DNA from 2 places in the Actinoallomurus sp. NPDC052274 genome. Region 2 is predicted to be linked to the other one. Evidence: riboswitches for the same ligand, from Rfam matches in the RefSeq annotation. Region 2 holds a riboswitch; the other holds the start of a gene.
The links. A riboswitch is a leader RNA that binds a small molecule or an ion and turns the genes downstream of it on or off. The one in region 2 is predicted to bind cyclic di-AMP.

Region 1 (15,314 bases), on a different contig from region 2:
CCAGCTCCGCGCGCACGGCGTCCAGGTCGGCCCGGCCGTCGGCGCCGACGGGGAGGACGACCACGTCGTGGACGGGACGCACGTAGTCGTCGATCTTCGACAGCTTGTCCGGGTCGAGGGCGGTGACCAGCAGCAGACGGCGGCGCCCGGTGATCCGGCCGGCCATCCGCAGCGCGGTCGCGGACGCCTGGAAGCCGTCGTAGGTCGGCACGTTGACGACGTCCATCTCCAGCAGCTCGCCCATCAGCGACTGGTACTCCCACAGCGCCTGGAAGCGGCCGTGGTCCTCGTACGGCTCGCCCGCGTAGGCGGTGAGGAACTCACTGCGGTTGATCACCTCGTCGACCACCGCCGGCACGTGGTGCTGGTAGCAGCCGGCGCCGAGGAAGCTGAGCGCCTCGTGGGTCCCGGTGTTGCGGGTCAGCAGGGCGCCGACGTGCCGGACCAGCTCCGCCTCCGAGCGCAGCGGGGCCGGCAGGTCCAGGGGCCGGCGCAGCCGGATGCTCTCCGGCACGTCGGCGTAGAACTCCTCGGTGCTCGCCGCCCCGACGGCCGCCAGCATCTGCTCTTTGATGGCCGGTACGGAGTTGGGGATGTACGGATGAACGCTCACACACGTCCTCGCTTTCGAGTTTCTCGTCGCACCCTCTTGACGAAAGCACATGATGCAGTGTGCTGTATACAGCATTCTTCATACCAGTCCTGGGAGGCAAGATGGCGACGAGCCTGAAACGGCGGTCAGTGTTGACCGCCGGGTTCGCCGGCGTGATGTCGGTACTGCTCGCGGTGAGCGGCTGCGCCACCGGAGGGACGGCCCGCAGGCCCGGCCCCGCGCTGAAGTCCGGCTCGGCCACCGCGCTCAAGGGCGACGTCACCGTGTGGTCGTGGGACGTCGCCGCCAAGGCGCTCAAGCGACTCGCGCCCGCCTTCGAGCAGCAGCACCCCGGCGTGAAGGTCAAGGTCGTCGACATCGGCTACGACAACGCGTACGACAAGATCACCGTCGGCATGCGGTCCGGGCAGGGCCTCCCCGACGTCCTCACCGTCGAGGGCAGCAAGCTGCCGAGCTACATCGGCAACTTCCCGCGCGGGCTGTACGACCTGACGTCCCTGGCCGGTCGCTACAAGTCGAGTTTCGCCCCCGCGACCTGGGCGAACGTCACCGACGAGCAGGGCCGGGTGTTCGCGCTGCCGTGGGACAGCGGCCCGTGCGCGCTGTTCTACCGCACGGACCTGTTCCAGCGGGCCGGCGTCGACCCGGCCTCGATCCACACGTGGGACGACTACGTGCGCGCCGGCGAGCAGATCAAGGCCAAGACCGGCAAGAAGCTGCTCGTCATGGACCCCGCCGAGGACAGCACGTTCCCGATGATGCTCCAGCAGCAGGGCCAGCGGTATTTCAAGGACGGCAAGGTCGCCGTCGCCGACCAGCAGGCCGTCCGCGCCGCGACGCTGCTGAAGACGCTCGCCGACAAGGGACTGGTCGACTTCGAGAAGGGCTGGGACGGCCTGGTCGCCGCCACCAAGTCCGGCAAGGTCGCCACCACTCCGTACGCCGTCTGGTGGTCCGGCACGCTCACCGACGAGATGAAGGAGCTTAAGGGGAAGTTCGGCGTCGTCCCGCTGCCCGCCTTCGACGCCGGTGGCGTGCGCACGTCCAACGACGGCGGCTCGACCCTCGCCGTCGCCGGCCAGACCAAGAATCCCGAGGCCGCGTGGGCGTTCGTCGAGTTCGCGCTGGCCGACGCCGCCAACCAGGCGTCCATGCTGAAGACCGAAGGGCTCTTCCCGGCCTTCCTGCCCGCGCTGAACGACCCGTACGTCAGCGCGCCGCAGGACTACTACGGCGGGCGGCCGGTCTTCAAGACGTTCGCCGACCTGGAGAAGACCGTGCCGCCGGTGGAGTACACCAAGGACGGGTCGAAGGCGTCCGACATCGTCAACGGCACCATCTCCGGCATCGTGCTGCACCACGACGATCCGCAGAAGGCGCTGAACTCGGCGGCGCAGCAGATCGCCGCCGCGACCGGCCGCGCGGTGGGGTGACGCCGTGACCGTCGACGTGACACGGGAGGCCGTGCGCGCGCCGGCCCCGGCCGGGCGGCGGCCCGGCCGGGGCGAGGGGCGGCGCGGCCTGCCACGGCTCACTCCGTGGATCTTCGCCGGGCCGGCCGCCGCGCTGTTCGTCCTCTTCTTCGCCTATCCGCTGCTGGCGAGCGTCTACCAGAGCTTCACCGCCGACCGCGACGGCGTGCAGACCTGGGTCGGGCTCGCCCAGTACCGGCGGATGCTGCACGACCCGGTCTTCTGGGCATCGCTGCGCAACACCGGGCTGATCCTCATCGTGCAGGTCCCGCTCATGATCGGCCTGGGGCTGCTGCTGGCGTACGGGCTGAACCGGTCGTGGCTGCGGTTCCGGTCGACCTGGCGCATCGCCTACTTCCTGCCGGCGGTGACCATGCTGGTCGCCTACTCGGTGGTGTTCCGGGTGCTGCTGAAGACCGACGGCGGAATGGTGAACCAGACGCTGCACGCCGTGGGCCTGCCCGAGGTGGACTGGCTGAACAGCCCCGGCTGGGCCCGGCTGGCGCTGATCGGATCGATCACCTGGCGGTGGACCGGCTACAACGCGGTGATCCTCCTGGCCGGGCTGCAGGGCATCGGCCGCGAGCAGTACGAGGCGGCGGCCATCGACGGCGCGGGCGCCTTCACGACCTTCACCCGCGTGATCGTCCCGCAGCTGCGGCCGGTGATCCTGTTCTGCTCGGTCACCTCGACCATCGGCACCCTGCAGCTGTTCGACGAGAACTACGTGCTGACCAAGGGCGGGCCGGGCAACGCCACGATGACGCCCGTCCTCTACCTGTACAAGGTCGGCTTCGAGCAGCTCGACTTCGGCTACGCGGCCGCCATCGCGTGGGTCGTCGTCCTGCTGATCGGGCTGATCTCGTTCGTCCAGTTCCGCTTCCTCGGAAAGGACCGGTCGGGCCGATGACCACCACGACCCGCACCCTGCGCCCGCGTCTGCTCGGCCGCGCGGTCGGCTACCTGTTCCTCGCCGCCGGCGCGGTGGTCAGCATCGTGCCGTTCTACTGGATGGTGGTGGCCTCCACCCGCGACAACGACGAGCTGTTCCGCTCCCCGCCGCCGTTCCTGCCGGGCGGGCGGCTGCTGCACAACCTCGTGTCGCTGCAGCACTCGATCGGCTTCGCCCGGGTGATGGCCAACAGCCTGGGCGTCGCGGTCGTCTACACCGTGGTCAGCTCGCTGATCTCCGCCATGTGCGGGTACGGCCTGGCGAAGTACCGGTTCCGCGGCCGCGGGCTGCTGCTCGGCCTGGTGCTGGCGACCATGATGATCCCGTTCCAGGTGCTGCTCGTCCCGCTGTTCCAGATGATGTCGAACCTCGGCTGGATCGACACCTACCAGGCGGTCATCCTCCCGTTCCTGGCCAACTCGTTCGGCATCTTCCTGATGCGCCAGGCGTTCCTGGACTTCCCCGACGAGCTGATCGAGTCGGCCCGCATGGACGGCGCCGGCGACCTGCGCGTCTTCTACCGGATCGTGCTGCCGGTGGTGCGCCCCCAGCTCGGCGCGCTGGCCATCTTCACGTTCATGAGCCAGTGGAACTCCTTCCTGTGGCCGCTGCTGATGCTCAACACCGAGGACAAGTACACCGCGCCGGTCGCGCTGTACACCCTCGTCGGGCAGAGCCACGTCGACTACTCCGGGCTGATCCTCGGCTCGTTCCTGGCGACGCTGCCGCTGATGCTCGTCTTCTTCATCTTCCAGAAGCAGTTCGTGTCCGGCCTGCTCGGAGGGGCGGTGAAGGGATGACGCGGACCGACGGTCGGCTGACCCGGATCCCGGGTCTGCTGTACGGCGGCGACTACAACCCCGAGCAGTGGCCCGAGGAGGTGTGGGAGCAGGACGTCCGGCTGATGAAGGAGGCCGGGGTCAACCTGGTCACGGTGGGGGTGTTCTCCTGGGCGCGGCTGCAGCCCGGCCCCGACGCCTGGGACTTCGGCTGGTTCGACCGGCTGCTGGACCTGCTCGCCGGCAGCGGCATCGGCGTCGACCTGGCCACCGCCACCGCGTCGCCGCCCGCCTGGCTGGTCCGCGCGCACCCGGAGGTGCTGCCGGTCACCGCCGAGGGCGTGCGCCTGGAGTTCGGCTCGCGGCAGCACTACTGCCCGTCCTCGCCGGTCTACCGGCGGGCGGCCGTACGGCTCGCGCGGGCGATCGCCGAGCGGTACCACGACCATCCGGCGCTCGTCCTCTGGCACGTCCACAACGAGTACGGCGACCACGTCACCGAGTGCTTCTGCCCGACCTCGGCCGCCGACTTCCGGCGCTGGCTGCGGGAGCGGTACGCCGACCTGACGACGCTGAACGCCGCGTGGGGCACCGACTTCTGGTCCCAGCGGTACGGCGCCTGGGAGGAGATCGAGCCGCCGCGCGCCGCGCCCGGCCCCGTCAACCCCACCCAGGTGCTGGACTGGCGGCGGTTCTGCTCCGACGCGCTGCTGGCCTGCCACCGGGCCGAGAAGGCGGTGCTCGACGAGGTCCGCGGCGACGTGCCGGTGACCACGAACTTCATGTCGATGTTCAAGGCGCTGGACTACTGGGCCTGGGCCGCGGAGGAGGACCTGGTGTCCGACGACGCCTACCCCGACCCGGCCGACCCGGCGGCGCACGTCGGCGCGGCGCTGAACTACGACCTGATGCGCTCGCTCAAGGGCGGCCGGCCGTGGCTGCTGATGGAGCAGGCGCCCTCGGGGGTGAGCTGGCGGCCCGTCAACGTCCCGAAGACCCCGGAGCTGCAGCGGCTGTGGTCACTGCAGACGGTGGCGCGCGGCGCCGACGGCGTCCTGCACTTCCAGTGGCGGGCGTCCCGGGCGGGCGCGGAGAAGTTCCACAGCGCGCTGCTGCCGCACCGGGGCGTCGCGTCGCCGCGCTGGGCCGGCACCGTGGGGCTCGGCCGGGAACTGGCCCGGATCGGCGAGGTCGCGGGCAGCAGGCTGACCGCCGACGTCGCCGTCGTCTTGGACTGGGACTCCTGGTGGGCGCTGGAACTGGACGAGCATCCGTCGTCGCGGCTGCGGCTGCGCGAGCTGACCGCCTCGTGGTACGCCCCGGCGCACGCCCGCAACGTGACGGTCGACTTCGTGCCGCCCGGCGCGCCGCTCGACGGCTACCGCGTCGTCCTGGCCCCCAACCTGTACCTGGTGACCGAGGCCACCGCGCGGTGGCTGACCGCCCACGTCGAACGCGGCGGACGGCTCGTCTGCGGCTGCTTCAGCGGCGTCGCCGACGAGCACGACCACATCCACGACGGCGGCTGTCCGGGCCCGCTCCGCGACGTGCTCGGCGTGGCCGTCGAGGAGTTCTGGCCGATCGCCGACGGGGACGCGACCGAGGTCGCGGCCGGCGACCGCGTCCTCGCGGCGACGCTGTGGAGCGAGTGGCTGACCGCGACGACGGCCGAGGTGGTCGGGGCGTACGCCGCCGGCCCCCTGACCGGCCGTCCCGCGATCACCCGCAACGACCACGGCGCGGGCCGCGCCTGGTACGTCGGCTGCCACCTCGGCGAGGACGTCGGCGTCCTGCTGGACGCGGTGTTCGCCGACGCGGGCGTCCGGCCCGTGCTGGCGGCCCCGGACGGCGTCGAGGTCACCCGCCGCGACGGCCCGGACGCCTCCTACCTCTTCCTGCTCAACCACGGCGGCGCGGACACGGACGTGCCCGTGCCCGACGGGGTCGAGCTGCTGACCGGCACCGCCGTGCGGGGCACGCTCCGGCTGCCCGCGCTCGGGGCGGCGGTGCTCAAGACGGCCTCGCCCCAGGGGCCGCTCCCTCCCCACGAAAGGTGACCATGCGTCGATCGCTGCACGCCCTGGCCGGGCTCTCGCTCGGCTCGGCCCTCGTCATCACCGGCCTGCCCGCCGCGCAGGCCGCGCCGCCGCCCGCCGGGCCCACCGGGTACGCCGACGTGCTCGACCTGCGCGGCGTCCCCGCGACCGCCCTGCCCGCCGACGTCAGCGACATCAACGTGTTCGCCGACCAGGGCGCGTGGCACGCCTACGCGCTGCCGAAGGACCCCTCCACGTACGGCGCGTTCTCCGGGCCGATGTACATCGCGCAGGAGTACCCGTGGTGGCTGAGCAAGGCGTTCTCCCGCATCCGGCTGCGGGAGAACGGCCGGGACATCGACCTGGCCGCCGCGAAGAAGCCGGTGCTGACCGCGCTGCCGGGCCTGCTGCGCCAGTCGTACGACCTGCCCGGGCTGCGCCTCACCCTGGAGCTGCGGTTCGGCGGCGACCGTAGCGCGCTCGTGCGGGCGTACCTGGAGAACACCGGCACCACCGCGCGCACGCTGGAGGTCGGCTGGAGCGGCGCGCTGCTGCGGCCGGACACCGAGCCGATGCGCGGCGCCCCGTCGCTGCGCGCCACCGGCCAGGGCGTCGCCGTCGACTTCGCTAAGGTCCGGAAGGTCTGGGACTACCTCACCGACGGCACCGAGCGGTTCGAGGTCGTGCACGCCGAGCCGGTCCGCACCACGGTCACCGGCGACTCGTACGACACCGAGCTGGCCAGTCCGCGGACCGTCGCGCCGCACCGCACCACCGCGCTGACCTGGACCGAGACCTACACCTTCACCGCGGCGGAGCGGGACCGGGAGCTGCCGGTCGTGCGCGACCTGCTGCGCCGGCCGGAGCAGGCCGTCGCCCGGGGCGACGCGCGCTGGCGCGGCTACGTCACCGCCGCGACCCGGGGCGTGCCCGCCGACCGGCGCCGGGCCCTGGTCAAGTCGGTCGAGACGCTGATCACCAACTGGCGCGGCGCGGCCGGGATGCTCAAGCACGACGGCGTCACCCCGTCGATCACCTACAAGTGGTTCACCGGCGGGCTCTGGGCCTGGGACACCTGGAAGCAGGCGGTCGGCACCGCCCGGTTCGCGCCCGCGCTCGCCGAGTCGCAGATCCGGTCGATGTTCGACTATCAGGTCCGCCCCGACTCGCCGACCCGCCCGCAGGACGCCGGGATGATCCCCGACTGCGTCTTCTACAACGACCCGGCGCGCGGCGGCGGCAACTGGAACGAGCGCAACTCCAAACCGCCGCTGGCCGCCTGGGCGGTCTGGGAGGTGTACCAGGCGAACGGCGACACCGCGTTCCTCAAGGAGATGTACCCGAAGCTGGTCGCCTACCACGACTGGTGGTACCGCGACCGGGACCACGACCACGACGGCCTGGCCGAGTACGGCGCCACCGTCGACCCGGCCAACGACAGCACCGAGGAACGGCGGCAGGCGGCGGCCTGGGAGAGCGGCATGGACAACGCCCCGCGCTTCGACGCCGCGCTCGGCACGACCGTGGTGGACAACCGCGACGCGAACGGCCGCCTGGTCGGCTACTCGCTCAACCAGGAGTCGGTCGACCTGAACTCCTACCTCGTCGCCGAGAAGGGCTACCTGGCGGCCATCGCCGCGCGGCTCGGGCACCGGGCGGACGCCGCGCGGTACACCGCGCAGGCACGGACGCTGGCCGCGACCATCCGGGCCAAGATGTACGACCCGGCGACCGGCTTCTTCTACGACACCGACCTGGCCACCGGCCGGCGGCTCGTCGATCGGGGCCGGGGCATCGAGGGCGCCGTCCCGCTGTGGGCCGGGGTCGCCGACGGCGCCGAGGCGGCGCGGGTCCGGGCCAGGCTGACCGACCCGGCGGAGTTCGCCACGAAGGTGCCGTTCCCGACGGTGGCCAAGAGCTCGCCGTACTTCGCCGCGCACGAGTACTGGCGCGGGCCGGTCTGGCTCGACCAGGCGTACTTCGCGCTGACCGGCCTGCGCCGGTACGGCTACGGCAGGGACGCGGCGACCGCGGCGGACCGGCTGTGGCGGTCGGCCGGCGGCCTGCTCGGCGACGGTCCGATCATGGAGAACTACGACCCGCTGACCGGAGAGCCGCTGAACTCCACCAACTTCAGCTGGTCGGCGGCGCTGCTGCCCGGCATCGCCTGAGCGGGATCGGCCGGTGAGATCACGGGCCCGCGGCCTCGGCCGGCCGCGGGCCCGCGCACGTCCGCCGCGAGCGACTCCGGTTCCGCGGCACCGGCCTTCGAAGCCGCGGGCGGCCGGAGTCAGCCGATCTTCGGGCGGGCCCGTTCGACGATCGCGGCGAAGTCGACGCCGGCCGGCAGCGTTCCGAACGCCCGGCCCCAGTCGCCGTCCAGGCGGGAGGCGCAGAAGGCGTCGGCGACCGCCGGGTGACCGTGCCGGACCAGCAGCGAACCCTGCAGCACCAGGGCGAGGCGCTCCACGATCCGCCGGGCGCGCAGCTCGATCGTCGCGACGTCGGCGAGTGAGTCCTTGACCTCCCGCACGGCGGCGTCCAGCCGGGCGTCCGCGCCCGAGGCCAGGCCGACCTCGTCGAAGAACGTCTCGACGGTCTCCGGCTCCTTGACCATGGCGCGGAGCACGTCGAGCGCCGAGACGTTCCCCGAGCCCTCCCAGATCCCGTTGAGCGGCGACTCGCGGAACAGCCGCGGCATGCCGGAGTCCTCGACGTAGCCGTTGCCGCCGAGGCACTCCAGGGCCTCCGCGGCGTGGGCGGGCCAGCGTTTGCAGACCCAGTACTTGCTCACGGCGAGCCCGAGCCGCTTGAACGCGGTCTCGCCCCGGTCGGTCGCCCCCGCCAGGCGGAGCATCAGCACGGTCGCCGCCTCGGACTCGACGGCCAGGTCGGCCAGGACGTTGCGCATCAGCGGCTGGTCGATGAGGTACCGGCCGAAGGCCTGCCGGTGCGCGGCGTGGTGGGCGGCCTGGATGAGGCCCTCGCGCATCCCGGCGGCTGCGCCGACGACGCAGTCGAGCCGGGTCATGTTGACCATCTCGATGATGGTGCGGACGCCCCGCCCCTCGTCGCCGACGCGCCAGGCCACCGCCTCCTCGTACTCGACCTCGGCGGACGCGTTCGAATGGTTGCCCAGCTTGTCCTTGAGCCGCTGCAGGCGGATGGCGTTGCGGGTGCCGTCGGGCAGCACGCGGGGCAGCAGGAAACAGGTGAGGCCCTCCGGCGCCTGCGCGAGGACGAGGAACACGTCGCACATCGGCGCGCTCGTGAACCACTTGTGGCCGGTCAGCAGGTACGTGCCGTCGGGCTGCGGCACCGCCCGCGTCGTGTTCGCCCGGACGTCGGAGCCGCCCTGCTTCTCCGTCATCGACATGCCGGCGAGAATGCCGCGCTTGTCCGCCGGGGTCCGCAGCCCGAAGTCGTAGGTGTCGGACGTCAGCAGCGGCTCGTACCGCCGGGCCAGCTCGGGCGCGTGGCGCAGCGCAGGTACGGCGGCGTAGGTCATCGAGATCGGGCAGCCGTGACCGGCGTCGACCCGCCAGACGTAGAACTTGGCCGCGCGGGCGACGTGTGCCCCGGACCGTTCGGTCCAGGCGCGGGCGTGCAGCCCGTGGCCGACGGCGACCCGCATCAGCTCGTGCCAGGCCGGGTGGAACTCCACCTCGTCGATGCGCCGGCCGTACCGGTCGTGGGTCCGCAGCACCGGCGGGTGCTCGTTGGCGAGCCGGCCCCATTCCCGGGCCTGCTCGGTGCCGGCCAGCCGGCCCAGCTCGTGGACGGCCTCGGCCGCCCAGCCACCGCCCTCCCGGAAGATCCCGTCGAGAAGAGCCGGATCGTCGGCCACGTCGTGGCCGATGAGCGGGGGGACCTGGTTGAAGACCTCATGTGTTGTCACTGACCGCTCCGATGCTGCGCTGGGCGAACGAGATGAGATTGGAGATCAGGCCGGCCCGGACCCGGTCGCGCGCCGCCGCGTCCGTCCGGGTCGGCAGGGCCGGGGCGGCGGGCGGACACGCGTCGGCGGGCTGTGCCGCGCCGACCGCGAGGGGGCCGACGAGGGCCTCGCCGATGGCGCCGACGAGCGCGGCGGCGCTGACCTCGACGTCCTGGTCGGGGAGTTCGCCGGCGGCGATGCCGCGGCCGATGAGTCCAGCGAGGACGGCGGCGTACGCCCGGCGGAAGACCAGCCGCTCGGCGTCGACGGCGGGGTCCACCGGCTCGGCGAGAAGCGCGTACGCCATGCGGGGGGCGCGCAGGGCCCGGCCCGCGAACGTCTCGATCACCGCCGCGACGCTCTCGGCCGCCGGCCGTGCCGGCGACGCGGCGCGCGCGAACGCGTCCACCTCGCGCTGCGAGGCCACCCGGAACACCTCGGCGACCAGCTCGGACTTCGACGGGAAGTGGCGGTAGACGCTGCCGGTCGCCACCCCCGCCCGCCGGGCGACGGCGGCGATCGAACATCCGGCGTAGCCCCGCTCAGCCACGACGGCCAGCGCGGCGGCGCGGATGCGTTCCCGCGAGGCGCTGAGCCGGGCCTCGACGCGGGGCGTGCGGCGGTACGGCACACAAGGATTGAACCTCAGTTCACTCCTTCCCGGCAAGCCTTGTCACCGGAGACGAAAGAACGGCGCGGGATCCCGAGAGGGGATCCCGCGCCGTCCGGCCGGCAGGCGAGGGGGAGCGGGTTACGCCTTGCCGGTGGCTGTGTCGTAGCCGGTGCCGGAGTGGCGGTAGACGCCACCCTTGCCCAGCTCCAGCACCTGGAACTTGATGGTGATGGAGTTCGACGCGGTGCCGGTGAGGTGCTGCATCATCTTCTCCGACAGGTCGATGAGCGCCGGCGGGTTGTGCTGGGCGACCGCCCACTCCGCCGGGCCGAAGTCCTCGACGACTCCGATCTCGCTCTTGCCGTTGTAGGTGATCTTCACCTTCGTGCCGAGCGGCCAGTACGGGCTGGCGATCGTGTGGTACGACATCGGCTTGCCCGATGCCGTCGAGGGGTCCCAGAAGGACGTGGCGGTGGAGACGCCACCCGGCAGGGCCGCCGCCTTGGCGTCCTTCTTGGTGTCCTTCTTGGGGTCCTTGTCCTTCTTGACCGCCACGAGCATCCGGTCCTGGGCGGCGCTGTCGACGCGCTTCTCGGCCTGCGCCTGCTGCGAGGTCTTCGCGGGGGCGCTCTGCGCCTGCGGCGCCGACGCCGCCTCCGAGGTGCCGCCGTAGGCGAGGGCGGTGGTCACGCCGCCGCCGGCGAGAGCGACACCGGCGGCGATACCGGCGATGGCCTTGGTCGAGAACCTGATCATCGCTTTCCTTTCGGGGGCATGGGGGGATGAGGGCATGGGGGTACCGGGGGAGGGGTGAGGAGAGATCCCGGGAACGGCCCGGGAAGGGAGGTCGGCACGTGCCGCGTCGCCGACGGCGGCACGGCACGCGTCGACGGGTGAATTACTGCGGGTACTCCGGGTAGCCGTAGCCCACGACGGTGGAGGTGTTACGCGTCCGGACCTTCACGGCGTCGTCCGTGTTGCCCTCGACGGTCTGGATCGTTCCGTCGCCGTTGTCCTTGATGACCAGGCCCACGTGATCGATGTTGTCGACGCCGCTGCCGTTCCAGGAGAAGAAGACGACCGCGCCGGGCTTGGGAGTGGTGCCCCAGCGGCCCTGCGAGATGAACCACTTGGCGTGGGAGGGGGTGAACGCGTCACCGCCCATGCCCTTGACGCCGAGCTGGTCGCCGACCCAGGTGACGAACATGTCGCACCAGGAGGCGTTGGCGTAGTCGTTGACCGACCCGCCGTCGCGCGCGGCGCCGGCCTTGGCGTACGGGGTGGTCATGAACCACTGGTTGAACTTGCTGCCGCCGCCCGCGTTCTCGGTCGTGCCGACCTGGGACATGGCGAGCTTCACGACGTCCGCCGCGGTGGGCACCCTCTTCGCCTTCTGCTCGGCGACGGTGTGCACCTTGACGTGCGGGTTGTCGTTCACCGGGCGGGCGTGCTTCGCCTTACCCGTACCAGGTGCGGGTACCTGACCAGCCTGGTGGGCGGCGGGACGGGACGCGGTGGGGGTCTGCGCGGAGACGGCGGGCGCGGCGGTGGCGACGGCCATCGCGGCCGCGCCGGCGGTCACGGCACCGGCGACGAGGCCGGTGAGGCACTTCTTCGGTGCAAAGCGGGGTTTGGCGTGTCGAGGGGACACGGGGGGTACTCCTTCGGCTTCCATGCCGCTTACCGGGTTAGCTGACGGGTTCGGGCGTGGAAGCTGCCCTACGGCACGAGAGATGTGCCGATTCACCCCGGGACTTCTTGTGGGTCCCCGGTTCCGCGAGGTGCGGATTCAGCGGGTCGCCCGCTTGCGCGGGCGGCACGAACAAAGAGACAGGGTCTGGTCGTACGGTCCCAGGGGTAGGGACGACGACCAGGTATTCAGATCAGGGAGGACTCGCGGACGAGGTTCCGAAACTCCTTACTTCCAGACGCCTACCGGGTTAGCTGACGGGTTCGGGCGTGGAAGTCGCCCTACGGCACGACAGGTGTACCGATTCACCCCGGGACTTCGTGTGGGTCCCCGGCTCCGTGATCTTCACGGACTCGACGTTGCCGCTCCCGCATCCAAATGGATCAAGGGGTTCTCCACGGGAGTGGCGTGATATTGGATATGAATCATCCCGGCTCTGTACGGAGGCCCTCGCACGCTTCTTCGCGCCGCGCCGTCTGCGCTGGTGGGCCGGCCGTCGCCGGCGGGTTTCCGGGAGGCGCATGGGGGGCGTCCGCCGGACTTAGGCGAACATAGCACGCGAATACCGACGGGCCAAATACCCAGATTTGCGACATGGCTCACATGATCCATTGGAATACATGATCTTATTGCCGCCATGGCCTGCCGTGATCAATTTACGGATAAGGAAAAAGAATCACGAAGCCTGGAAATGATCATAATTGCGGACGGGCCGAAAAGCCTTACGGCATAGGGCGTCGCGGCCAGTCGAAGAAGATCGCTCAGCCCGCCGTTCCGGCCGGCCGGCGGAGATGCCGGGCCGGTGTTCCGGCCGGCCGGAGGAAGGTCGCTCAGCCCGCGGCCGCGACGAGGTCGGCCCGGACGAGGGCCTCGCGATAGCGCTGGGCGGCGATCTCCGCCAGCTCGGGGGCGGCGCCCAGGGCCGGTGAGACGGCCACGGCGCCCGCCGCCAGGGACTCGTCCCGTACCTTGTCCGCGAAGAAGCCCGGGGCCAGGAAGTACGACGCCACCACCACACGCCGCGCCCCCGCGGCGTACAGCGCGCGTACGGCCTCGGGGGGCGTGGGACGGGCCGCGGAGGCGTACGCGGGGACGACGGCGCGCCAGCCGCCCCAGTCGCGCGCCATCCGGTCGATCGTCGCGTTCGCCGCCGGATCGCTGGAGCCGGCCGCGGCGAGCACCACGGCCGTCTCCGGGTCGGGCCGGACGCCCACCTCGGCGAGCCGCCGTTCCAGGGCGCCCGTCATCAGCGGGTGGGGGCCGAGCGTGGCGCCGTAGTGCAGCGCCAGCCGCGGGTGGGCCGCCCGGGCCTCCCGCAGCGCGCCGGGGATGTCGGTCTTGCTGTGATAGGCGGCCGTGAGCAGAAGAGGGAGCACGACGGCCTCGTCGGCCCCCTCTCCGACGAGACCACCGAGCGCCTGCCCCGGTGCCGGGGGAGCGTGGTCGAGATAGGAGGTCACGACCCGCACCCCCGAGGAACGACGTACAAGATCGAGAAGTTCCTCGACCGTCGCCGCCGCACGTGGATCACGGCTCCCGTGGGCCACCGCGACCAGGGGGACCGCCGCCCGGCTGCTCCGAGGTCTCACAGGTTGATGCCGCATTCGGTCTTTCCGGTGCCGGCCCAGCGTCCGCTGCGCGGGTCCTCGCCCGGCGCGACCCGCTTGGTGCAGGGCTCGCAGCCGATGGAGGGGTACCCGTCGTACTGCAGCGGGTTCACCAGGATGCCGTGCCTCTCGATGTAGCCGTACAGGTCGGCCTGGCTCCAGCGGGCGAGGGGGTTGACCTTGACCTTGCCGCGCGCGGCGTTCCACTCGACCACGCGCGCGCCGCGCCGGTGCGAGGTCTCCTCGCGCCGGATCCCCGTGATCCACGCGAGGTACGGCTCGAGGGCGCGGTTCAGCGGCTCGACCTTGCGCAGGTGGCAGCACAGGTCCGGGTTCCGGCCGTACAGCCGGGGCCCGAGGTCGCGCTCCTGCTCGGCGACGGTACGCGAGGGGGTGACGTTCACGACGTTCACCGGGTAGACGGCCTCGACCGCGTCGCGGGTGCCGACCGTCTCGGCGAAGTGGTACCCCGTGTCGACGAACAGCACGTCGATGCCGGGGCGGACCTTGGAAGCGAGGTCCACCAGCACGGCGTCCTTCATGGACGACGTCACGCAGATCCGGTCGCCGAACGTCGCGATCGACCAGCGGATGACCTCTTCGGCGGAGGCGTCCTCCAGGGCGTCCGCCGCCGACTCGACGATGTCGGTGAGGTCGAGCGCCGCGGTGGGGCGTTCGAACAGGAGCGTCATGCCGAGCCCTCCCCTCGGGGAGCACCCGCCGAGCTGAGCGCGCCGAGCCCGACGAAGCGGAGCCGGAAGGCCCGCGTGCAGGCACGGCAGTGCCAGCCGCCGTCGCTCTCGTACGGCTCCAGGTCCTCGTCTCCGCAGTAGGGGCAGTAGAAGGGGACGGCTCGTTCGGTCACTTCAGGTCACCTTCTTCCGCACGCTGCACCCACGCGGCGAAGGACTCGCCGTCGGCCTTGTTCTCCTGGAACCTGCGCAGCACCCTCTCCACGTAGTCGGGCAGTTCCTCGGCGGTGGTCTTCAGGCCCCGGATCTTCTTGCCGAACTCCCCGCCGATCGAGCCGCCCAGGTGGACCTGGAAGCCCTCGACCTGGTCGCCGTTCGCGTCGGTGACCAACTGGCCCTTCAAGCCGATGTCGGCGGTCTGGATGCGGGCGCAGGAGTTCGGGCAGCCGTTGATGTTGATCGTCAGCGGCTCGTCGAAGTCCGGCAGGCGCCGCTCCAGCTCCTCGATCAGATCCATGCCGCGCCGCTTGGTCTCGACGATGGCGAGCTTGCAGTACTCGATGCCGGTGCAGGCCATCGTCTGGCGGCGGAACGTCGACGGGCGGACCCGCAGGTCGTGGGCCTCCAGCTCGGCGGCCAGCTCCTCGGTCCGCTCCTCCGGAACGTCCAGGATGACCATCTTCTGCTCGGTCGTCGTGCGCACCCGGCCGGAGCCGTACTCCTCGGCCAGGTCCGCGATGACGCGGAGGATGTCGCCGTCGACCCGGCCGACCTTCGGCGCGAAGCCGACGTAGTACCGGCCGTCGCGCTGCCGGTGGATGCCCACGTGGTCCCGGCGCTGGTCCCGCGGTCCGCCGGGCGCGGGGCCGTCCGCGAGGGCGTACCCGAGGTACTCCTTCTCCAGGACCTCGCGGAACCGCTCC
Region 2 (15,314 bases):
ATCGGGGTGAAGGGCTGGTATTCGGCGAACCAGCGCAGGACGGTGGGCATGGAGTCGGTGGGGACGAAGCCGCTGCCGAGAAAGGGCAGCACGATCAGGGGCATGGGGGCGTTGCCGGCGGCCTCGGGGGTCGAGGATTTGAGGCCGAGTGCGACCGACAGCCAGGTGATGGCCAGGATGAACAGGGTGAGCATGCCGGCGGCGGCGAGCCATTCGACCGGGGTGGCGTTGGGACGGAAGCCGATCGCGAGGGCGATGCCGATCAGGGCGGCCATGCCGAGGAGTTGTTGGATGACACTGCCGACGACGTGGCCGGTCAGGACAGAGGCTCGGGAGATCCGCATGGTGCGGAAGCGGGCGATGATGCCTTCGGTCATGTCGGTGGCGACCATGACGGCGGTTCCGGTGGCGGCGGTGGCGGCGGCCATGAGCAGGATGCCGGGGAGGACGTAGTTGACGTAGACGTCGCGGCCGCCGCCGAGCCCCTTGCCGAGGGTGCCGCCGAAGACGTAGACGAACAACAGCAGCAGGATGACGGGGGTGATGATGAGCTGGATGGTCATGGAGGGGTAGCGGATCAGGCGTTTGAGCTGGCGGCGGACCATGGTGGAGGAATCGCGGGCGGCGAGGGCGATGGTGCTCATCGGGTGGTCTCTTTCTGCTGCTGGCCGGTGAGGGTGAGGAAGACGTCGTCGAGGTCGGGGGTGTGCACGCTCATCTCGGCGACGTCGATCGAGCGTTCGTCCAGGACGGCGAGCAGTTCGCGGATGGCGCGGACGCTGCCGTCACTGGGGACCTGCAGGGTGAGCGCCTCGGGGTCGGCGACTCCGGCCTCGATGAGGTGACGGGCCGCCTCGAGCAGGTGCGTCTCGGCGAACGTGAGCTCGATGTGGCCGCCGGGAATGAGCCGTTTGAGTTCTTCGGCGGTGCCTTCGGCGATCAGGCGTCCATGGTCGAGCAGGGCGATGCGGTCGGCGAGTTCGTCGGCCTCCTCCAGGTACTGGGTGGTCAGGAAGATCGTGACGCCGCTCGCGACCAGTTCACGGACGATGCCCCACATGGAGCGGCGACTGCGGGGGTCCAGACCGGTGGTGGGCTCGTCCAGGAAGATCAGGCGGGGGTCGCCGACCAGGGTCATCGCCAGGTCCAGCCGGCGTTGCATGCCACCGGAGTAGGTTCCGGCCGGTTTGCGCGCCGCGTCGACCAGGTCGAAGCGGTCGAGCAGTTCGGCGGCCTTACGCTTGCCGTCCCTGCGGGACAGGTGTTTCAGGTCGGCCATGAGGAGCAGGTTCTCCTCGCCGGTCAGCAGCTTGTCGACGGCCGAGTACTGCCCGGTCACCCCGATCGCGCCGCGCACGTCATCGGCCTGACGGTTCAGGTCGTATCCCGCGACGGACGCGGTGCCGTCGTCGGCGCGGGTCAGGGTGGACAGGATCTGCACGGTGGTGGTCTTGCCGGCGCCGTTCGGGCCGAGCAGGGAGAAGACCGTCCCCTCGGGCACGGCAAGGTCGATGCCGTCGAGCACGACCTTGTCGCCGTCCTTGCCGGGGTAGGACTTGCGCAGCCCGGTCGCCGCGATGGCCAGGTTCGTCATGGTGAGGCTCCTTTAGTGGCAGCGGGTCACAGGCTGCGGGCGGTGATGTCGCCGTTGGAGGTCGTCGCGGTGATGGTCAGGCCGGCGGTGCCGTCGTTCTTCAGCGCGTTGCTGACGCGGCCGTGGGAGGTGCCGGCGTCCAGGGAGGCGGAGACTCCGGCGGCGGCACCGACCGAGATGTCACCGGACTGAGTGGCCAGCACGACCTTGCCGCCTGCGGCCTCGGCGATCCGGATGTCGCCCCGTGCGGTGCTGATCTGCGCAGGACCGCCGAGGCGGCCGACCTCGACGTCGCCGTCGACCGCGGTGAGGCGCAGGCTCGCGGCCTCGTCGATCTTGATCTGGCGGTACGCGCCGTCGAAGGCGACGTCGCCGAGCCGTCCGACGCCGCGCAGCTCACAACTGGCGGTCTCGGCCTCGACCTGGGAACCGGCGGGCAGCTGAACGGTGACCTCAACGGAGCCGGACGGGCCGAAGTAGTCGTTCTTGGCCGGGGCCTCGATCCGCAGGACGCCGTCGGCGTAGGCGACGGTGGTCTGCTCGGCGGCCTTCACGTCGCGGCTCTTGGAGGCGTTCGCGGGCAGCACCTCGACCGTGGTGTCGGTGCGGTCGGCGGCGATGAACCGGACGCGTCCGGCGGGGATGTTCAGGACGGCGGTGATCGGGGCGGGGGTGTCGAACTTCTGCATGATGCTCTCCTTGCGGCTCGTCGTTTCCAACGCCGCAAACGCTACGTTGCTTTCCAGATTCCTTCAACAAGCTCGTTGCGCGTTGACGATATTCATGCAGCTCAGAGCCGTGGAATCGTTGCAACAGATCTGAAGATAACGCAACATCGCGGAGCGCACTCGTTGCGATGGATTGCCCGTGAACGCTATGGTGGGGGCATCAGGGAGCGCCAAGGAGGTCGCGATGCCGGGAGGCCGGCTCACTCAGCAGGACCGCCAGCAGATCGCATCGGGGCTGGCGGACGGCCTCGCCTATGCGGAGATAGCCAGACGCCTCGACCGTCCGACCTCGACGATCACGCGCGAGGTGATGCGGAACGGCGGCCCCACCGGCTACCGCGCCGAGTTGGCCCACCGCGCCACCGAACGCCGCGCCCACCGGCGCCGGCCTGCCTCCTCCCGAGGGTCGGAGGCACCCCCGCAGCCACACGGACGCGACGCCGAGGCGGTGCGCGAGTACGAAGAAACGCTCACCACCGTCTTCATGGCGTCAGGCACGCCCAAGATGATGGCCCGGGTGATGGCCTGCCTCTGCACCAACGACGCGGGCAGCCTCACCGCGTCCGAACTCGTCCAGCGCCTCCAGGTCAGCCCGGCGTCCATCTCCAAGGCGGTCACGTTCCTGGAGAGTCAGGGCATGGTCCGCCGGGAACGCGACGAGCGCCGCCGGGAGCGCTACATCGTCGACGACGACGTCTGGTACCAATCGATGATCGCCAGCGCCCGTGGCACCGCCCAGGTCGCCGAGACCGCACGACAGGGCATCGGCGTCCTCGGCCCCGGCACCCCGGCCGCCGCCCGCCTCGAGAACATCGCCCGCTTCCTCGACTTCGTCACCGAGAGCATCACCCGCGCCGCGAACCAGGCCCGCGAGGTGCTCTACACCAAACCCGAACCGGACTCGATCGACACCTCGCCGCTGTGACCTCCAGGCCCGGCCTGGCCGGCGCCGATTCCGCGCTCGGGCGAAGGGCGGCCCGGTGCCGTCACGAGATGGGGCCGGGACCGGGACGGCCCGGACCGCCGGCGCGGATCGGCCATGGCGGTCCGGTGCCGTGGGTCGCACGCGGGTGCGCGGGTCAGCCGGCCAGGGCGGCCCAGGTCTTGGGACCCACCTCGCCGTCGGCGGACAGGTGCGCGCCCTTCTGGAAGGCGGTGACCGCGGCGGCCGTCGCCGGGCCGTAGTACGAGTCGACGGTCACCGCGTGCTGGTGTGCGCCGAGCCGCTGCTGGATCCACTTGACGTGCGCGTCGTGCATCATCGCGCCCGAAACGTACCGGTAGATCACGCCGGGGTACCGGCTCGGGTCGGAGGCGGCCAGGCCCGGCTTCACGAAGCCGTACACGTCGCTCCAGTACCTCGTACGGGTGGCGACCTGGTCGTTGCCGGTGTTGCCCTCGATCGACTCGAACGTCGTGTGCCCCGAATCCAGCCACTTGATGAAGAGCCCGACGTGCTCCGGCTCGCCACTGTGGTTGAAATCGAAGGTGACCGGGTCGCCCCTGGCGATCAGCTTTCGGTCCGTGTGCCATTTCGATCCCACGCGGCTCTTCAGGCTCGGCACGTAAGCGATCTTTCCGCCCAGCAGGCGCAACGCGCCGAAGTGGTTGAAGCACCAGCACACGAAGATCAGGCACCAGGACGCGGCGGTGTTGTCGCCGTAGTACCACTGGGTGAAGTCGTTGACGTTCTCACGGACGCGACCTCGCGCCGTGCCGCGCAGGGTCATCGCGTACGCGACCAACTGCTCGCCCGTCGGCGCCGCGGCGGCGCTGTGCGCCGTGATGGGCGCCGCCGGATCGACGTAGATCCGGCCGTCGTCGGGCGGGTCCGGGAGGCGCGGGGCGGCGGCGTCGCTCGGACCGGGTGTCGGAATCGGCTCGCCGTCGGGTGGCGGGGTGAATGCGTCGGGCATGGGTTACCTCCTCGATGGCCGGAACTCGGATCGGTGGAAGCCCCCGGACGATCACCGTCCCGTCCGCGTTACCCGTCCTCAGCCGGGCCATGCGACGTCAGCACACAAAGGGCATTAATCGCTGCGCAAGCGACTATCCCCTACAAAAGGTGTTCCGCGCCTTCAGCGTCCCGCCGCCATCGGTCGCCTCGCAGACGAATGGCCAAATTGGTCCAAAACAGTAGAAGTCAGCCGTGCCGGGGTTGCAGCGTCAGGATGTGCGCGGCCTCGCGGCGTACGGTGTCCGGAGCGGACCGCATCGGGATCGTGTCGCCGCGCGCCCACAGTCGCGCCTGGTCCCAGTAGTGGTCCGCGAAGGCGTGGCCGGACGCGCCGGTGAGGTTGACCCAGCGGGAGCGGTCCAGGTCGGCGAGGTCGGCGATCATGCGCATCGACGGCACCCAGTCGACCTGGTACCCCTCCTGCGGATTCCAGCCGGTCGCGTCGACGAGCGAGTCGCCGCCGGACAGCTTCAGCGGCCCCCGGTTGAACAGCCACTCGATCGGCCCGATGCCGGAGGTGCCGAACGTCTGGTTGGTGATCGTGAGCGTGTGCAGGTCGCCCCAGCGCCACTTCTTCGGGTCGCCGCCGAGGCGCTTGCGCAGCTCCTGGTCCGCGTCTTTCACCGCGAGGCGGAGCATGTCGTCGCGGGTCTCCCTGGCCGGCGTGCGCACGTCGTCCCACCAGGGGTCGTCCGGGCGGTTCAGGAGGTTCCGCAGCACCTCGAACCAGCGGTCGCCGCCGTCGGGGCGGGCGCCGTCGGGCAGTTCGTCGTTGAACGTCCGCAGCAGCAGGTGGCGGTAGACGGCGTTGTAGAAGGCCGCCGGTGCCGAGTCGGCGGGCTGGGTGAAGTCCCAGCCGCGCAGCAGCGCCACGGCGGGCCCGGAGCCGACGCGCAGCAGGTGCGGCACCAGCGTCGGCGCGAAGCCGTTGCGGTCGTCCAGCTGGATCCGCCCCATCGTCGCCGCGTCCATCTTCGGCGTCCGCCCCACCAGTTCGGCGATGCGCGCCGCGCGGTAGCCGTACGCCCAGTCCCGGGTCAGCATCCTCGGGTAGCCGGGCCCGACGGCCGCGTTGTTGGCGGTGACGATGTAGCCCTGCGGCGGGTCGTACGTACGGGGCAGGTCGTCGAACGGGATGTAGCCCGTCCACTCCTCCTTGCCGGTCCAGCCCTGCGCGGGCCAGCGCCCGTCGCCGCTCGACCGGATCGGGATGCGGCCGGGCGCCTGGTAGCCGATGTGCCCGTCGACGTCGGCGTACAGGAGGTTCTGCGCGGGCACCTCGAAGAGCCGGGCCGCGTCGCGGAACCGCTGCCAGTCGCCGGCGGTGTCCAGCGACACGATGGCGTCGGCGGTCCGGCCCGGGTCCAGCGCGGTCCACCGCAGCGCGACCGCCGTGCCGTTCCCGGCCGTGCGGACCGTGTCCATCACGTCGGACAGCAGCGGCCCGTGCCGCGTCGCCCGTACGGTGAGGGTGACGGGCCTGCCGCCGGCCACCTTGATCTGTTCGGTCCGGACGGCGAGGGGCTCCTGACGGCCCTTGTACTCGTACGTCGAGCCGGTGACCCGTTCCAGGTACAGGTCGGTGACGTCCGGGCCGAGGTTCGTGAAGCCCCAGGCGATCCGGGCGTTGTGCCCGATGATCACGCCGGGGACGCCGGAGAACGTGAACCCGGTGACGTCGAAGGGGCAGGCGGCCGACGCGGTGCGGCAGTGCAGTCCGGCCTGGTACCAGAGCGACGGCATCTGCGGCGCGAGGTGCGGGTCGTTGGCGAGCAGCGGCCTGCCGGTGTTCGTCCGCGCGCCCGACACGACCCAGGAGTTGGAGCCCAGGCCCGGGGCGCCGTTGCCGAGCATGGTCGGCATGGCGTGGATGGCGGCGGCGACGCGGGTCAGCGCCGGCGACAGCGCGCGGGCCCGCGGCGCCGGACCCGTACGCCCGCCCGAATCCCCACCGCCGGGGACGATCACCGGGTTCCGGTCGTACGGATAGTCGGGGTACAGCTGGTCGACGCGGGCCGGGGCGACCTTGGTCGCGGCGATCGCGCGGCCCAGCTCCTCGTCCATGTTGCTGCGCAGGTCCCAGGCCATCGCCTTCAGCCAGGACAGCGAGTCGACGGCCGTCCACGGCTCGGGGTGGTAGCCGCTGCGCCGCAGGCCCAGCACGGAGTACTCCAGGCTCTGCGTGGCGGTGTTCCGGTGCCGGGCCAGCCAGGCGTTCACGCCCTGCGCGTACGCGTCGAGGTAACGCCGGGTGTCGGGCCGCAGCAGCGGCAGCTCCTGCTCGGCGACCCGCCGCCAGCCGAGCGTACGGACGACCTTGTCGGTGTCGAGGGTGGTCTTGCCGAACAGTTCCGACAGCCGTCCGGCCGTGATGTGCCGCCGGAAGTCCATCTCCCAGAACCGGTCCTGCGCGTGCACGTAGCCCTGCGCCCGCATCAGGTCCTCGGCGTTGTCGGCGTAGATCTGCGGGACGCCCCACCGGTCCCGGAACACGGTGACGTCCGCGCCCAGGCCGGGGACGGTGACGCGCCCGCCGACCTGTGGGTACGACCGCCGGACCGTCCACCACCCGTACAGCGTGAGCACGAGCGCGAGGGCCAGGAGCACGGCCAGGATGCGGACCGCCCAGCGGGCCGGACGCGGCAGCCGGGCAAGCGGCGCAAAACGGGCCATTGACCTTCCTTACCCCAGGACCGGGATGATCGCGTCAGTAAACCATCCACGCATGCCGACCGCCCACGCCCCGAACCAGCGGATTCGGCGCGCGGGCGGCGGGAGAGATCGCGGCTACTGGGCGTACTCGGGGTAGCCGTAGCCGACGACGTAGTCCTTGCTGCGGGTGCGGACCTTCACGGCGTCGTCGGTGTTTCCCTCGACGGTCTGGATCGTGCCGTCGCCGTTGTCCTTGATGACCAGGCCGACGTGGTCGATGCTGTCGATGTCCTTGCCGCCGTTCCAGGAGAAGAACACGACCGCGCCCGGCTTCGGCGCACTGCCCCAGCGACCCTGGTCGTGGAACCACTGGGCGTGCGCGGGGGTGAACGCGTCGCCGCCGAGGCCCTTGACCCCCGCCTGGGCGCCGACCCAGGTGACGAACATGTCGCACCAGGACGCGGCGGCGTAGTCGCTGATCGACCCGCCGTCGCGCGCGACTCCGAGCTTGGCGTACGGCGAGGCCATGAACCACTGGTTGAACTTGCTGCCGCCGGCGGGGTCCTCGGTGGTGCCGACCTGGGACAGGGCGATCTTCAGCGCGTCGGCCGCGGTCGGCACCTGCTGCCGGCCCTTGTCCGAACCTCGGGGATCGGCGTCCAGTCCTCTGCCGGAAACCTGTGTCACCTGATGTCCCTGGGTGGACGGGACGCCCGCCGGCGCGCGACCGGCCTGCGCGGGGAGCGAAGACGCCTCGGCCGGGCCGGCGGCGGCGGCGGCGAAGATGAACGCGGCCAGGCCGGCCGTCGTGATGCCCGACAGGGCTGCGGTGATGCGTGCTCCGGATCGTTCGAGTCGAGGGGCAGCGGACACGGGGTACTCCTTGCTTCCATGCCGCTTACCGGGTTAGCTGACGGGTTCGGGCGTGGAAGCTGCCCTACGGCACGAGGGGAGTGCCGATTCACCCCAGTAATACGTTTGGGTCCCCGGTTCCACAGTGGTGTGGATTCAGCGGATCGCCCGAATTCGGGCGGCTTATACAAGAGACTGCCGGGCGGCCGCCATCACGATGGCGGCGGATGGGATCAGGGGATGGGCGCGGGCAAGGTTCTACTCCTTACTTCCAGACGCCTACCGGGTTAGCTGACGGGTTCGAGCGTGGAAGTCGCCCTACGGCACGGGGGATGTGCCGATTCACCCCGATGATGCGGTGGGTCCCCGGCTCCGTGAGGTCACGGACTCGGCGTTGCCGCTCTCGCGTACGCACTCCGCGGAGTGCTCGGCGGTAGCAGCGCGATTTGGATATGAACCGGCTGGGTCGGGCCGCGCTCGGGCAGGCGTCTTGTGAACGCCCTATCGCCTGGGTCGGCAGGCCGGCCATGGCCGACGGATATGCGGGCGACGCGTGGGGAGCGCCGCGAGAGTTATTGGAACATAGCAGGACAAAACACTCACTCAAATAGTGAGTTTACGTGATGTGGGTCACTTGTCGCACGCAATGCCAGAGGTCGGGACTGCGAGCTGTATACGGAAGTTATTCACGTGGCATTTGTTAACGATGTGACTGGTGTTACTCGTTTCCGCGGGACCATCGCCTCTGGCCCGCATCGGTGTCCCGGTGAATCGTGGAAGCGAGGGGGAAAGAGCCATGGCCTTCATCAACCGAAGCGGCGATGACCGCCCGCGCGAGGAAGAAGTCGAGATACAGGCCGGACCGATCCGGCTGGCCGGCACCCTGGTCGTCCCCGGACCGCCGCTCGGGTTCGTCATGTTCGCCCACGGCAGCGGCAGCAGCCGCCGGAGCCCGCGCAACCGCTTCGTGGCCACCGCGTTGAACCAGGTGGGGCTCGGGACGCTGCTGTTCGACCTGCTCACCGCGGCGGAGGAGGCCGACCGCGCCAAGGTGTTCGACATCGAGCTGCTGGCCCGGCGCCTGGTGGACACCACCGCCTGGCTGTGCGCCCGCCCCGAGGCGAGCGGGCGGCGCGTCGGCTACTTCGGCGCCAGCACCGGAGCGGCCGCCGCGCTGTGGGCCGCCGCCGAATCCCGGACGGACGTCGCCGCGGTCGTCTCCCGTGGCGGCCGGCCCGACCTCGCCGCCGCCCGCCTCCGGCAGGTGACCGCGCCCACGCTGCTGATCGTCGGAGGCCGGGACGAGGTCGTCATCGAGCTGAACCGCCAGGCCCAGGCCCTCATGCGCTGCGAGAGCCGGCTTGAGATCGTTCCGGGCGCCACCCATCTGTTCGAGGAGCCCGGCGCCCTCGAGACGGTCGCGGAGTTGGCCCGGGAGTGGTTCCTCGACCACCTCGCGCCGATCGGGCAACGCCCTCGAGGGGCCTGAACGGCGCCGCGGCGGAGGCTCGGGCGGGGATGGGCGTCACCAGCCCCAGCGGGCGCCCATCCGCTGGGAGATCCTGCAGATTCTGTGCCTCTTCCGGCAGAAGGCCACTTGGGTATTGGTCCGTCCGCTCACGTTGGTGTTCGACACCTGCTGCAGGCCGCGATTGACGGTGGGGCTGAGCACGGTCGTGTAGTTCTTGTTGAACTTCCCGTTCCCGACGTGCATGGCGACGCGCACCCATTTGCCATGGCCGTCGCCTCGGGGCAGGACGCCCATCCGCTCGACCCGCCCGATCGCCGCCTGGCTCGCGCGCGCCTGCGCCGGCGCGAGCACCCCGGAAACGCCGCAAAGGAGGACGGCGAGTGCGAGGATGCGCCCGTTGCCGGGCAGCCGGGCAATGGACCTCTCATCACGGCGACGAACCATTCGTGGCACACCTGGCTTCTTGCGCCCTTCGCTGGGCGCGCTCGGTGGACAACCGGGACGTCGGCTTCTATACCCCGCGCACGACATGATCCCGTCACCTGCCCCCGACGCGGTCAGAACATTACCCGCCCTTTCACCGCCCATGCCGCAACGATCCGGCGGGCGGGCATCGGCAAGAGAATGCTAAGCGGCCTTCAAGTTTCACTCATCACCACAATGAACCGTTGACTTTCGAAGTCACTGTGATGTCACCTGATATCGGGACATACATCTAAATGTTCTCAAATGACGCGCGTGGCTGCCGAATCGTCGCGCGCGAGCCGTACCGAAGGAGGTATCTTCCATGGGTATTTCGCGCCGGATGGGAGTAGCGGTCTCTGGCCTGGCCTTCGCGGGGGCAACGGTCGCGACGCTCGGCGCAGCCGGGCCGGCGAACGCGCAGACGGCGACGATCACCCCGCAGCACTCCGTCGCCGCGAGTTACTCCCGCGTCACTCGGCACCGGCACGGGCGCGCGTTCCTGCGGCACAGACGGTACGGGCGTGCGCCCGTACGGTACTGGCGGACGAGCGGCACGACGAGTTACTCGTACTCCTACTACAAGCGCACTTCCTACTGGTACTGGTGGAGCGGGTGCGGCTGCTGCTGCTAGCGGGGTGAACGGCAGAACGGCGGCCCCACCAGTCTGATTCCTCGTGACGGCCCGCCCTGGGGAGCCCGGGGCGGGCCGTGCCGGACGTGTCGTCGCGGCCGGTTCGGTTCTCCTGAGGCCGCCCCCCGGCGCGTGACCCCCGGGCGATGGTAGGGCCAGAGGTACCTTCGAAGTACCGCCAGCGGGATCGATCCGTCACCTGCCCCGTACGTAACGTGACCGCCATGAGCGATCATCGTTTCGGTAACCGCAGGCGTCTCACCACCATCGTCGCGCTGACCTGCCTCGGCATCCTCGGCGCCGCCACCGCGCCGAGCGGCGCGCTCGCCGCACGCACCGGCCGGACCGGAGGCGTCGTCCAGCAGCGGCTGAACCACCTCGTACGCGACGACGGATTCCCCGCCGCCCTGGCGTCCGTGCGCGGTCACGACGGGGACTTCCGCCACTACACCGCCGGCGTCGGCGACCTGAGGACCAAGGGCAGGGTGCCGGCCGACGGGTACGTGCGCATCGGCAGCAACACCAAGACCTTCACCGCCGTCGTCGTCCTGCAACTGGTCGGCGAGGGCAGGATCCGGTTGGACGAGCCGATCGAGACCTACCTGCCGGGCCTGATCCGCGGCGACGGCATCGACGGCCGCCACATCACGGTACGGCAGTTGCTGCAGCACACGAGCGGCCTGCCGAACTACACGTCCCTCTTCGCGAACGGCTTCCTGCCCTACCAGCACCGCTACTTCGAGCCCCGCGAACTGCTCGACCTGGCCCTCGCCAAGAAGGCGGACTTCCCTCCGGGCACGAAGTGGGAGTACAGCAACACCAACTACGTCGTCGCCGGGCTGCTGGTCGAGAAGATCACCGGGCGCCCGATGGCCGAGCAGATCACCGATCGCGTCATCACGCGCATCGGCCTACGGCACACCTACTTCCCGGGCGTCGGCGACCAGACGATCCGCCGGCCCCACCCGGAGGGGTACGCCAAGGACGATCCGAAGGCGCCGCTCACCGACGTGACCGAGTCGGACCCGTCCATGGGCTGGGCGGCCGGCCAGATGATCTCCACCCCGAGCGACGTGGACCGCTTCTTCACCGCGCTCCTCGCCGGTCGGCTGCTCGCGCCGGCGCAGCTCAAGGAGATGCGCACGACCGTCGCCGCGCCGGAGATGGGGAAGGGCGTCCGATACGGGCTCGGCCTCATGAGCACGCCGCTGAGCTGCGGTGGCGTCGCCTGGGGCCACGGGGGCGACATCCCCGGGTACTCCACGAGCAACGCCGCCACCGAGGACGGCCGCGCCGTCACCATCGCCGTCACCGAGCTGCCCACGGACCTGGCCCAGATCGGCCACCTGAACGCGGCCGTCGACGCCGCCCTGTGCGAGTAGCAGGCGGCATTCGCCTGTGGGCCGGTGGTATGAAGCCTCTGAGGAACTCGCGAGGAGGGTCACTGATGATCGAGACGTCGTACCTCACGGTGGACGGCCTGAACGCCTACCTGGCGCGCCCGGAGGGTGGTTCCGCCGCCGGCATGCTCCTGCTTCCCATGATCACAGGGATCGGCGAGCAGGTCCGGGAGTTCGCCGACGACCTCGCCCGGGCCGGCGTGACCGCGCTGAGCTGGGACCCGTGGCACGGCGTGAGCAGCGACGACACTCCGATCGGTGAGCTGCGGGCGCGGATGGACCGGCTCGACGACGAGGTCGTGCTGACGGAACAGCGGCGGCTGCTCGATCATCTGCTGGGCGAACTCGGTTGCGGCAGGGCCGGCGTGATCGGCTGGTGCCTGGGCGGCCGGTTCGCCCTGATCCTCGGCGGCCGCGACGAGCGGCTCGCCAACGTGGTCGCCTACCACCCGACCGTCCCGGGCACTCCGGCCCCGAACCACACCGTCGACGCGGTCGAGCACACCGCCCGGATCAAGGCGCCGGTCATGATGCTCTATCCGGGCGCGGACGCCCTGGTTCCCCTCCGCAGCTTCCAGCGCCTGCAGTCCGCCCTGCAGTCGCGCGAATCCGGCGCGAGCATCGTGCACGTCTACCCGAACGCCGCGCACGGGTTCAGCGCCCGCAGTCGCCGAGACGATCCGATCAACGCCGAGGCGTTCGACATCTCCTGGCCCCAGGTGCTCGACTTCGTCCGGGTGACCACGGCCGGGTGACCGACACCGGCTGACCGGCACCGGCTGACCGGCACTGGGTGATCACGGCCTTGTGAACACGGCCGGATGACGGAGCGCCTGGACGCCCGGGGCGGCGCCCTACTGTTCCCGTCTCGCCGGTCCGGCCGTGTCCAGGGCGACGCCCGCCTGGTCGGCGAGCGTGACGGCGACCAGACGGGCCTGCAGCGACGGCCGCTCCCCCGGCACGGGACTCAGCATGAACCGGCCCTGGAAGTGACCGTTGCCGAAGGCCCGCAACTCGACATCCTCCTCCGGCCAGCCGCGCCGTTCCACCTCCCAGCGCCGGCGGCCGACGACCAGGCCGCCGTCCTGTTCCAGCCGCGGCGGATGGCCGAGCAGCGAGCCGTACTCGAACCGGCACGCACGCAGGTGCAGCAGGTCGCCGAGCTCTCTCCGGACGTGGTCGACGACCGCGTCGGCGGAGGTCGCCCCCTGCGCCAGCCGGGCGGTGTCATGGATCCGGGCGAGGTAGCCGGCGTCCGTGACGGTGATCACCTTGAGGCGCCGGGCGCGGGCGGCCAGTTGGGAGACCGCGAGGCCGACCGCCAGCAGCAGCACCGCGGTCTGGACGTCGGCGGCCCGGTGGATGAGGAGACTCTGGTAGGGCGGGGTGAGGAAGAAGTCGAACCACGCGGCGGCCGACAGGGCGGCGAGCGCACCGGCCGGCCGGCTGCCGAGGGCGGCGACCGCCACGACGACCACCACCAGGATCAGAGCCAGGTTGGTCCTCGACACGCCGGTACGGAACGGCAGCAGGACGAGCGCGACCAGCAGCGGACCGGCCAGCGCGGCCGCCACGGCGATGACGTCGCGATACCGGTGTCCGATCATGCCGCACCTCCCGCCTGTCCGGACGCCTTGGGCGGCGACCCGCGCGCTCTGGGCGGAAGCCGGTCGCGCCCGAGGCCGCGACGGCGTGGACCGGCGCGCCGATCGTCCCCTAACGAGGAGTACCCGCGGGCCGCCACCGACTACCGGCCGCGCAGGCGAGGCAGGGCCTCCGCGCCGTCGCTCCGCCCGGGAACCTCGCCGCCGACGAGAACACTCCGGTCCGCATATCGCTCATTATTCGGTTATCCGCGCCGGAAAACCGCGCCGACAGTGGCGCTATTCACACGCTCGGTAATTGCTCTGTATCGCAATACTCACATCATTGGTTGATGATTCATCTAATGGCGGCCTCGTCGGCGTCGCGTGCCGAATGGCCGGCCGATGGCGTGCCCCAGGCGACCGGCAGCCGGTCCACGCCGTACACCGCCGACCGCTCGCGGGTCGGCACCTCGGCCGCCGGGACGGCGAGGCGCAGGTCGGGGAGGCGGTCGAAGAGCGCGGTCAGCGCGATGCGCAGCTCGGCCCGCGCGAGGTGCTGTCCGAGGCACTGGTGGATCCCATGGCCGAAGGCGAGGTGCCCGGTCGCGGGTCGACCCAGGTCGAGGTCGTCCGGATGGGGGAAGCGCTCGGGGTCCCGGTTGGCGACCGGCAGCGCGAGCACGACCGTCTCACCGGCCGCGATGACCTGGCCGTCGATCTCGACGTCGGCGAGCGCGGTGCGCCGTACGTCGAACTGCAGGATCGACAGGTACCGCAGCAGCTCCTCGACCGCGCGCTCGGCGACGTCGGCGTCCTCGCTCGGACGGGTGCGCCGGGTCTCGTCCGTGAGCAGCACGAACGTCCCGAGGGCGAGCATGCTCGACGTCGGCAGGTGCCCGGTGGCCAGCAGCACCATGCCGAGGTTGGTGAGCTCCTCGTCGGTCAGGTCGCCGGTCGCGACGGCGTGCGCCAGCAGCCCCTCCTCGTCCGGGCCGCCCGCGCCCCTACGCAGCCGTCCGATGAGGCCGCGCACCGTCCCGGTGATCGACATCACCGCCTCGACCGCGCGCTCGGGGGTGGAGTCCAGGTCGTTCATCACCGCGGTCGCCGCCTGGATCGCGTGCCGGTCCTCCGCCGGCACGCCCAGGAGTTCGCAGATGACCAGGGCCGGGACCGGCACGGCGAACGACGTGACGAGGTCGGCGGGCGACCCGCCGGCCGCCATCGCGTCGAGGGCCCGTTCTGTGTACCGCCGGATCGCCGGGGTCAGCTCCGCGACGCGCCGAGGACCGAAGTGGCGGCTGAGCAGGCGGCGGTACCGGGTGTGCTCGGGCGGGTCCATGTGCGGGAAGATGCCCGGCTCCGCGGGGGCCGGCCGCTCGTGCGCGCGCTCGCGGCCCACCGGCTGATGGAGCAGCTCACGCCGGGTGCTGAAGCGCGGATCGGCGAGGATGGCCCGGGTGACGGCGTAGCCGGTGGCCACCCAGCCGAGGTGCCCGTCCGGGTAGGCCAGCCGGCTGAGCGGGGGGCGTCGCCGCAGCTCGGCGGGCGGGTCGAAGGGGGTGGGTCGATCGGTCTCCAGCGGACGGGCCGTCCGGCCATCGGTCATCCGACCACCTCCGGGCCGGCTCCGGGCAGCCGTCGGCCCGGAGCATGATCATCAGCGGCTGATTATGCATGACAAGTCCGAAAAAACACACCACTAGTCATTTCCGGACCGTCCGATTAGCATCGGCGCTGACCGAACGGACACATCTGTCAAACACGTTGGGCGAACGGGCCGTCGCAAATGTCGCCGGTCCGTGATCGGTGACCCGGCGTCTCCTTCCTCACCCTCACTGTCATCCCCTTAGAGGTGTTAATGACGGTTCGGCATGCTCAAGTCGCGGTCGTCGGCGGTGGACCGGTGGGGCTCATGCTCGCCTGCGAGGTGGCCCTCCACGACGTGCCGGTGGTCGTGCTCGAACGACTGCCCGAG

Region 1: linked by a shared signal. The riboswitch ahead of AB0K82_RS25140 (CHAP domain-containing protein) and the one ahead of AB0K82_RS02775 (CHAP domain-containing protein) in region 2 are both predicted to bind cyclic di-AMP.

The regions. Positions count from the first base shown of each region.
Region 1 covers NZ_JBFAUT010000031.1:17,442-32,755, reverse strand. The annotation lists gene gcvPA (aminomethyl-transferring glycine dehydrogenase subunit GcvPA) at 1-613, opposite strand, end outside; gene AB0K82_RS25180 (sugar ABC transporter substrate-binding protein) at 715-2,046, shown strand; gene AB0K82_RS25175 (sugar ABC transporter permease) at 2,051-2,995, shown strand; gene AB0K82_RS25170 (carbohydrate ABC transporter permease) at 2,992-3,837, shown strand; gene AB0K82_RS25165 (beta-galactosidase) at 3,834-5,873, shown strand; gene AB0K82_RS25160 (trehalase family glycosidase) at 5,876-8,023, shown strand; gene AB0K82_RS25155 (isovaleryl-CoA dehydrogenase) at 8,143-9,750, opposite strand; gene AB0K82_RS25150 (TetR/AcrR family transcriptional regulator) at 9,737-10,420, opposite strand; gene AB0K82_RS25145 (hypothetical protein) at 10,541-11,158, opposite strand; gene AB0K82_RS25140 (CHAP domain-containing protein) at 11,301-12,053, opposite strand; cyclic di-AMP (ydaO/yuaA leader) riboswitch at 12,066-12,207, opposite strand; cyclic di-AMP (ydaO/yuaA leader) riboswitch at 12,315-12,461, opposite strand; gene AB0K82_RS25135 (sirohydrochlorin chelatase) at 12,923-13,696, opposite strand; gene AB0K82_RS25130 (phosphoadenylyl-sulfate reductase) at 13,678-14,391, opposite strand; gene AB0K82_RS25125 (Insertion element protein) at 14,388-14,564, opposite strand; gene AB0K82_RS25120 (nitrite/sulfite reductase) at 14,561-15,314, opposite strand, start outside.
Region 2 covers NZ_JBFAUT010000002.1:193,406-208,719, reverse strand. The annotation lists gene AB0K82_RS02805 (ABC transporter permease) at 1-644, opposite strand, end outside; gene AB0K82_RS02800 (ATP-binding cassette domain-containing protein) at 641-1,594, opposite strand; gene AB0K82_RS02795 (DUF4097 family beta strand repeat-containing protein) at 1,621-2,283, opposite strand; gene AB0K82_RS02790 (helix-turn-helix domain-containing protein) at 2,507-3,247, shown strand; gene AB0K82_RS02785 (peptidoglycan-binding protein) at 3,402-4,238, opposite strand; gene AB0K82_RS02780 (penicillin acylase family protein) at 4,466-6,952, opposite strand; gene AB0K82_RS02775 (CHAP domain-containing protein) at 7,067-7,804, opposite strand; cyclic di-AMP (ydaO/yuaA leader) riboswitch at 7,812-7,955, opposite strand; cyclic di-AMP (ydaO/yuaA leader) riboswitch at 8,043-8,187, opposite strand; gene AB0K82_RS02770 (alpha/beta family hydrolase) at 8,580-9,272, shown strand; gene AB0K82_RS02765 (hypothetical protein) at 9,309-9,698, opposite strand; gene AB0K82_RS02760 (hypothetical protein) at 10,042-10,350, shown strand; gene AB0K82_RS02755 (serine hydrolase domain-containing protein) at 10,575-11,732, shown strand; gene AB0K82_RS02750 (dienelactone hydrolase family protein) at 11,798-12,505, shown strand; gene AB0K82_RS02745 (DUF4118 domain-containing protein) at 12,605-13,357, opposite strand; gene AB0K82_RS02740 (cytochrome P450) at 13,692-14,945, opposite strand; gene AB0K82_RS02735 (FAD-dependent monooxygenase) at 15,198-15,314, shown strand, end outside.